One region of the Streptomyces sp. NPDC005195 genome, then DNA from elsewhere that is predicted to be linked to it. Evidence: riboswitches for the same ligand, from Rfam matches in the RefSeq annotation. Region 1 holds a riboswitch; the other holds the start of a gene.
What was found. Region 1 has a riboswitch for S-adenosylmethionine ahead of ABZV34_RS28595 (aminotransferase class V-fold PLP-dependent enzyme). Riboswitches for the same ligand answer to the same signal wherever they lie in the genome.
Positions count from the first base shown of each region.

Region 1 (3,625 bases):
GTCGTGCCGGTGCTCGTCTTCATCGCCACCAAGCGGATCTGCCTCGGCCTCCAGCGCCGCGACAAGGACAAGGTGCTGCACGGCCGCGAGTCCGGCATCATCAAGCGCCTGCCGCACGGTGAGTTCATCGAGGTGCACGAGCCGCTCGGCCAGGAGGCCCTGCACACGCTCACCGCGCACGAGCAGTACCAGCCCGCCGAGATCGGCCCGGTGGTCGACGGGAACGGTGTCGAGCGCAAGGTGAACGGCGTGCAGCGACTGCGTGCCAAGCTCAGCAAGGGCTTCTACGGGGAGAACAGCCAGATCCCCAAGCCCACGGTCGAGGAGTACGAGGAGATCACGAGCGGCCACGGCCACCACTGATCCTCCGGCCGGTCCTCACCGGTCCCACTGATCGCCACGGCAGGAGCCCCCGTCCCTTGGACGGGGGCTCTTCGCCGTGCCCGGGCTGGATAGGGTGGACCCTGCTTGTACCTGTCTACGAACCCAGGAGCGGCATATGAGTGCTGTGACCCCCGCTGGAGGCGACATCGCGGCGGGCCGTTCCTGGCCCGCCGTGCTGAACGGCCTGCTCGACGGCCGGGACCAGAGCGCGGACGACACGGCCTGGGCGATGGACCGGATCATGAGCGGCGAGGCGACGGACGCGCAGATCGCCGGCTTCGTGGTGGCGCTGCGGGCCAAGGGCGAGACGGTCGAGGAGATCACCGGTCTGGTCCGCACGATGTACGAGCACGCCAAGGTGATCGAGGTCCCGGGGGAGACCGTCGACATCGTCGGTACGGGCGGTGACGGCGCGAAGACGGTGAACATCTCCACGATGTCGTCGATCGTGGTGGCCGGGACCGGCACGAAGGTCGTCAAGCACGGCAACCGGGCCGCGTCGTCGGCGTCCGGCGCGTCGGACGTCCTGGGGAAGCTCGGCGTCAATCTGGAGCTGACGCCGAAGCGGGTGGCCGAGGTGGCCGAGGAGGCCGGGATCACCTTCTGCTTCGCGGTGAAGTTCCATCCGGCGCTGCGTCATGTGGCGGCGGCGCGTGGGCAGTTGGGCATCCGGACGGTCTTCAACTTCCTCGGTCCGCTGACCAACCCGGCGCGGGTGAGGGCGCAGGCGGTGGGTGTCGCCGATGCCCGGATGGCGCCGATCATGGCCGGTGTCTTCGCCGAGCGCGGCAACTCCTCGCTGGTCTTCCGCGGTGACGACGGGCTGGACGAGCTGACCACCACGGCGACGTCGAAGGTCTGGGTCGTGCGGGACGGCAAGGTGACCGAGGAGCGGTTCGATCCGCGGGACGTCGGCCTCGACCTGGTGCCCGTGGAGGCCCTGCGGGGTGCCGACGCCTCGTACAACGCGGAGGTCGCCCGTCGTGTCCTGGACGGCGAGAGGGGGCCCGTACGGGACGCCGTGGTGCTGAACGCGGCGGCGGCCCTGGTGGCGTTGTCCCCGACGGATGCGTCGCTGGTGGACCAGCTCCGTGCCGCGATGGTGCGGACGGCTCGGGCCATCGACTCCGGGGCCGCGCGCGCGGTCCTGGACCGCTGGGTGACGGTCACCAACGCGTAGACCCTCCGGGATCCCTCGCCCCTGTCATCCCTCGAGTTCTCCCGTCCTTGGGGGCTGCCGCCCCCAGACCCCCGCTTCGGCCCGAACGGCCTCGTCCTCAAGCGCCGGACGGGCTCGAGACGCGAGCCCGCGCTGAAGGGCTGACACCCGACCCGTCTCCGGGGGCTCCACCCCCGGAGACGGGTCCGGCAGGGGCGGCGGGGGCCGGTACCGGCATGTGGACGGTGGGGTTGCGTCAGGAAGATCGTGTGGCAGGATGCGATATCAGGTCATGAGCGACAGCCATCAGGCCCCGGCCGGCTGTCCGGCAACCCTCCGTCCGTGGCGGGGTGCCCCGGGTGAAGACCAGGCCGTAGGCAGCGAGGTCTGCGGCAAGCGCGGACCCCTCGAGAATCCCAGGGGTCCTGGTCGTTCGAGGGAGCCTTCTGTGAGCAAGCGAATGCGGTAGGGCGTAGAGCCCCGCTCCCGCACACCCTTTTCCCCTCCCACCTGCGCCGGGCCGCGCGCGTACCTCCGTACGCCCCCGCCCGCGCGGTGCTTCCGCCTGCCTCTCACAGGAGTGCACCCATGTCTGTCTCCACCGCTGCCGCCGAACGGTCCGTATGTGCCCCCCTGCCCGTTCTGGGCCGTGATGTGACCGTCCCGCTCGTCACCGGCGGCGAGGTCACCTACGCCGCCCTCGACTACGCCGCCAGCGCCCCGGCCCTCCAGCGTGTCTGGGACGACGTCGCCGCGTACGCCCCGTACTACGGCAGCGTGCACCGTGGAGCCGGCTACCTCTCCCAGCTGTCCACCGACCTCTTCGAGAACGCCCGCGGGACCGTCGCGGAGTTCCTGCACTGCCGCGAGGACGACCAGGTCGTCTTCACCCGGTCGACGACCGACTCGCTCAACCTGCTCGCCGCCGCCCTCCCGGCCGACTGCCAGGTCTTCGTGTTCGAGACCGAGCACCACGCCTCGCTGCTGCCCTGGCAGGACGCGCGGGTCACGTACCTCGACGCGCCCCGCACCCCGCGGGGGGCCGTCGCGACCCTGGAGCGCGCCCTCGCCGACCGTGACCCCCACGGACCGGCCCTCGTCTGCGTCACCGGCGCCTCCAACGTCACCGGCGAGCTGTGGCCGGTGCGCGAGCTCGCCGCCGCCGCGCACGCCCACGGCGCCCGGATCGTCCTGGACGCCGCCCAGCTCGCCCCGCACCACCCGGTGTCCGTCGGCGACCTCGACGTCGACTGGGTCGCCTTCTCCGGGCACAAGCTGTACGCGCCCTTCGGCTCAGGTGTCCTCGCCGGCCGCTCCGACTGGCTGCGCGAGGCCGAGCCCTACCTCGCCGGCGGCGGTGCCAGCCGCAAGGTCGCCCGGCGCGCGGACGGCGGCGTCGACGTCGAGTGGCACGAGAGCGCGGCCCGGCACGAGGCCGGGTCCCCCAACGTCATCGGCGCCTACTCCATCGCCTCCGCCTGCAAGGCGCTCACCGAGGAGGGCTTCGACCGGATCGTCGCCCGCGAGCGGCACCTGATCCGCACGGTCCGGGAGGGGCTCGCCGAGGTGCCCGCCGTGCGCGTGCTGTCGCTGTTCGGCGACGACGCGCCCCGGGTCGGCGTCATCTCGTTCGTCGTCGAGGGCTGGAACAGCTCACACTTCGCGGCGGCGCTCTCCGCCGAGTACGGCATCGGGGTGCGTGACGGCCTCTTCTGCGCGCACCCGCTGCTGCGCACGCTGCTCGGCAGCGACCCGCAGACCCAGGGCGAGTGCGGGGCCCCGGAGGCCGCGCCCGGCGAGAAGTCCCTCAACGCGATCCGCGTCAGCTTCGGGGCGGGCACCCCGGACGAGCACGTGGAGCGCTTCGTGCGCGCCGTGAAGGAGCTCGTGCGGGACGGTGCGCAGTGGCGCTACCGGACCGAGGGCGGTCGCTGCGTGCCGGCGGTCTGACCCCGGTGGCCGCGAAGGACCCGCTGCGGTACGGAACGGCGTGGGGGGCGGTGCGGGGTCAGGAGTCCAGGCCGGTCAGGAGTCCAGGCCGATCGCGAACGCCGCCTCCAGGTCGTGCTGCGAGTACGTACG
Region 1 is NZ_JBEXHZ010000039.1:49,428-53,052, reverse strand. It holds gene ABZV34_RS28605 (cytochrome bc complex cytochrome b subunit) at 1-363, shown strand, start outside; gene trpD (anthranilate phosphoribosyltransferase) at 500-1,564, shown strand; SAM riboswitch class IV at 1,832-1,948, shown strand; gene ABZV34_RS28595 (aminotransferase class V-fold PLP-dependent enzyme) at 2,132-3,493, shown strand; gene ABZV34_RS28590 (Lrp/AsnC ligand binding domain-containing protein) at 3,569-3,625, opposite strand, start outside.

Region 2 (3,625 bases), on a different contig from region 1:
GCGAGCGCGGCCAGGACCGTGAAGGTGTCGGGGCGTCCGACCACGTCCAAGTCATATATATGTCCGCCCTGTTCACGCAGACGCAGGCCCTCGGCGAGGAAGAGGAAGTCGAACCTGGCGCGTTCGGCGGTCCGCGCGAAGTGCGCGAACGAGCTGAACTCGATGTGGCTGCCGGCCTCCGGGGCGCTCCAGACGGTGGTGTTGTTGACGCCGGGGAAGTGCGCCGCGAGGTGGATCCGCTTGAGGGGCTTGTCCTGTGTCGTGTTCATGAGTGGGTCCCTCCGGCTCAGGCGGTGGCGGCGTAGCGGTTGGCGGGGCGGGAGAGTCCGAGCAGCCCGCGCAGGGTGTCGGCCTCGTACGACTGCCGGAAGGCGCCGCGGCGCTGGAGTTCCGGGACCAGGCCCCTGGTGATCGCCGGCAGGTCGTGGCCGGCGACGGCCGGGCGCAGCCGGAAGCCGGACAGTCCGGCCGAGTGCAACTCCTGGAGCAGGTCGGCGAGTTGTGCGGGGGTGCCGGTGAAGATCCGGGCGTCACTGGTGTACGGGTGGCCGGCGAGGGTGTCGAGGCGGTCGCGGCGGGCCACCGCGGCGGCGGGATCGTCGTCCAGGAACACCACCAGGTCACCGAAGAGGTGCAGGGGTTCGCCGGAGCGCCCGGCCGCCTCCTGTTCGGCGCGGACCGCGGCGACGATCGTGCGCGCCTGCCCGGTGTCGTGGGGGGTGACGTATCCGATGTCGGCGGAGCGGCCGAGCAGACGGAAGGGCGCTCCGGTCACCGATTCGTGGGCGAGGGCGCTGACCGGGGGCTGGCCCTGTGGCGGGCGCGGGGTGATCGAGGGTCCCTTGACGCTGAAGTGCCGCCCCTCGAAGTCGACGTAGTGCAGCTTGTCGCGGTCGACGAAGCGGCCGGTGGCGACGTCCCGGATCTCCGCGTCGTCCTCCCAGCTGTCCCAGAGCCTGCGTACCGCTTCGACGTGGTCGGCGGCCTCGTCGAAGAGGTCGACGGCCAACTCCCGCAGGGCGGGGCTGTCCAGGTCCTCGAGCCGGAACGGGGGGAACTCACGGCGGCCGAAGTGCGCGGCCTCGCTCTGACGCGGCGACACCTGCACCCGTACGCCGGCCCGCCCGCTGCTCACATAGTCGAGGGTGGCTATCGCCTTGGAGATATGGAACGGCTCCGTGTGGGTGGCCACCACGGTCGGCACCAGTCCTATATGGCTGGTGAGTGGAGCGACGCGGGCGGCGATCAGGACGGCGTCCAGCCGTCCACGTACCTGGTCCGTGCGGCCGTCGGGACCGGTGACCCGCGAGGACTGGAGTCCGAGCGCGTCCTCGATGGTCACAAGGTCGAGCAGGCCGCGCTCGGCCTCGGTGATCAGGTCCGTCCAGTACGCGGCGGTGAGCAGATCACGGGGGCGGGCCACCGGCTCGCGCCAGGCGGCCGGATGCCACCCGGCGCCGTCGAGCGCGACGGCGAGGTGCAGGGCGTCGGAGGAAGAAGGGGAAGAGAAGGAAGAGGAGGAAGTGGCGGATGAGAGGGGTGAAGGGGAGGCGGCGGGCAGCGGGGAGGGGGATGACGAGGCCACGAAAGGGGTGCCTTCCTGATCGACCGTACGAGGGCTCCTGCCCTCCGTGCGGAGGGCGGCGGCAGCGGGGTGACAGGTCAGGGACGACAGAGCGCGCCGGCCACGCGCCGCAGATCGATGTGCGGCCGGGAGTACAGATGGACACGGCGGCGGGGGGTGAGCGCCATGACGCGGAGCGCGGACAGGACCGGCACGTCCGTCACCTCCGCCCTTCCGTCGCGGCGGGCGCCCTGGGCGCGCCGTCGTCGTGGTGTCCTCTCCAGCACAACGGCCCGCCCGCGCCGTCTGTTCCGGCTCGGAGCCCCGGAGTTCGGACCAGGACCGAGTCCGTGCGGTGGCGAGGCACGGCGTGCGGAGGTCAACGCTCGGCAGCCCGGACGACCACGTGGTGAGACCGGGCGGGCGCCTTCTTGACGAGCCCACGGAGCGGACCGAGACTGACGGGGACGGTCACGATGGTCAGCGCCCTTCGCCGGGTCCCTCCGTGCGAGGCGGTTGATCGGCCCCGGCCCGCTGACAGGCAACCCTTCCACCGCGACGGGGTGCCCCGGGTGACGACCGGGTCCCGCCGGAGCGGCGGGGCAAGCGTGGTCTCGCCTCTCGCGAGCCCCGGACACGGGAGCGACGGGAATGGCCGGAAAGGGCACGAGCGGTCTGACCAGGCGTCTGCACATCGATCTGCAGCGGGTCTCCAGCGCCTACTAGTCCAGGGTCCGGACGGTACCTCAGAGCAGTCACTCCGTTCCGCCGCCGCTGCCCCCGGGCGGCGGGGCTTCGCCGTCCCCCCTGGAGAGTCATGCCCGAGACAGCCTCGCTCAGTCCGACCGCCGTCGCCTCCCACCACCGCGCCCCGGCCTCGCCTGCCACGGGGGCCTTCGTCGCCGCACCCCCTCGGGGAGCGGCCCCCTCGCGTGAACACCGCATCCGCAGTCGCATCGGTGCCGGTCCGGCCGGCGGCTTCTATCCCGCGCCGCACCGCTATCAGCTGTACCTCTCCGAGCGCTGTCCGCGCTCGCTGCGCATCTCGATCACCCTCGGCCTGCTGGGGCTGCGCGACTCGGTCACCACCACGCTGCTGGCGGGTCCCTCCGGGACACCAGCCGCCCGCGCCGCGCTGCGGGCCGCGTACGAGGCCACCTGGCACCACTACGACGGTCCGCTCACCGCGCCGGCGCTGTGCGACCGCTGGAGCGGACGCGTCGTCAGCAATCACACCCCCGACATCCTGCGCGATCTCGGCGAACTTCCGGGCTGCCGCGACGACGACGGACTCCCCCGGCTGCACCCGCCGTCCCTCGCCGCGGACATCGACGCCTTCCGCGTCTTCCTGGACCGGAACCTCACCACGGTCGCCGGGCCGACGGCGCGGTCCGCCGCGCTCGACTCGCTGGATCACCGACTCGGGTCGTACGAGCATGTGTGGGGCGACGAGCTGACGGCCGCCGACGTCGACCTGTGGGTGGCCCTCACCGGCCTCGGCACGGAGGGCGTCCTCTCCCCGTACGGCCGTCTGCGGGACTACGTCGGCCGGCTGGGCGCCCATCCGGCCTTCCGCGAAGCGGTGCGCCGGGCCTGACGCCGCCGTCGGGACGTCTCTCCGGACGACCGGCCCGCGCCCATCTCGAGGCCACGGCGAACAGCCCCCGGTCATCTGGGAGTTGTTCACCGTCCCGTCCTCGGACCGCACCAGGACGCGCCGCCGCGAAGCCTGTGACATCGGCCGCCATGTCCGGCGGACCATGGAGCCGGCGGGCGGTCACCGCTTGCCGCCGCGCCGACGGCGGGCGGCGCTCCGTCGGCTCAGCCCTTGACGCGGGTGAAGACGAGTGTGCCGACGACGGTGGTCAGGCCGCGGAGCATGCCCATCTGGTTCCAGCCCATGTCGAACTGGTCGCGGTCCACGGTGAACTCCGCGGCGAGGGTGACGTCTTCGGCGCTCGCCGCGGTGACGCGGGCGACGACGGGCTGCGGCCTGGTGATGCCGCGCACGGTCAACTGCCCGGTGACCTCGACGGTGTCGTCCGGGGCGATCACGGCGTC
Region 2 is NZ_JBEXHZ010000031.1:18,900-22,524, forward strand. It holds gene ABZV34_RS26210 (NtaA/DmoA family FMN-dependent monooxygenase) at 1-269, opposite strand, end outside; gene ABZV34_RS26215 (LLM class flavin-dependent oxidoreductase) at 287-1,483, opposite strand; gene ABZV34_RS26220 (putative leader peptide) at 1,663-1,788, opposite strand; SAM riboswitch class IV at 2,034-2,179, shown strand; gene ABZV34_RS26225 (putative leader peptide) at 2,216-2,290, shown strand; gene ABZV34_RS26230 (cell envelope biogenesis protein OmpA) at 2,382-3,161, shown strand; gene ABZV34_RS26235 (YceI family protein) at 3,386-3,625, opposite strand, start outside.
Region 2: linked by a shared signal. The riboswitch ahead of ABZV34_RS26225 (putative leader peptide) and the one ahead of ABZV34_RS28595 (aminotransferase class V-fold PLP-dependent enzyme) in region 1 are both predicted to bind S-adenosylmethionine.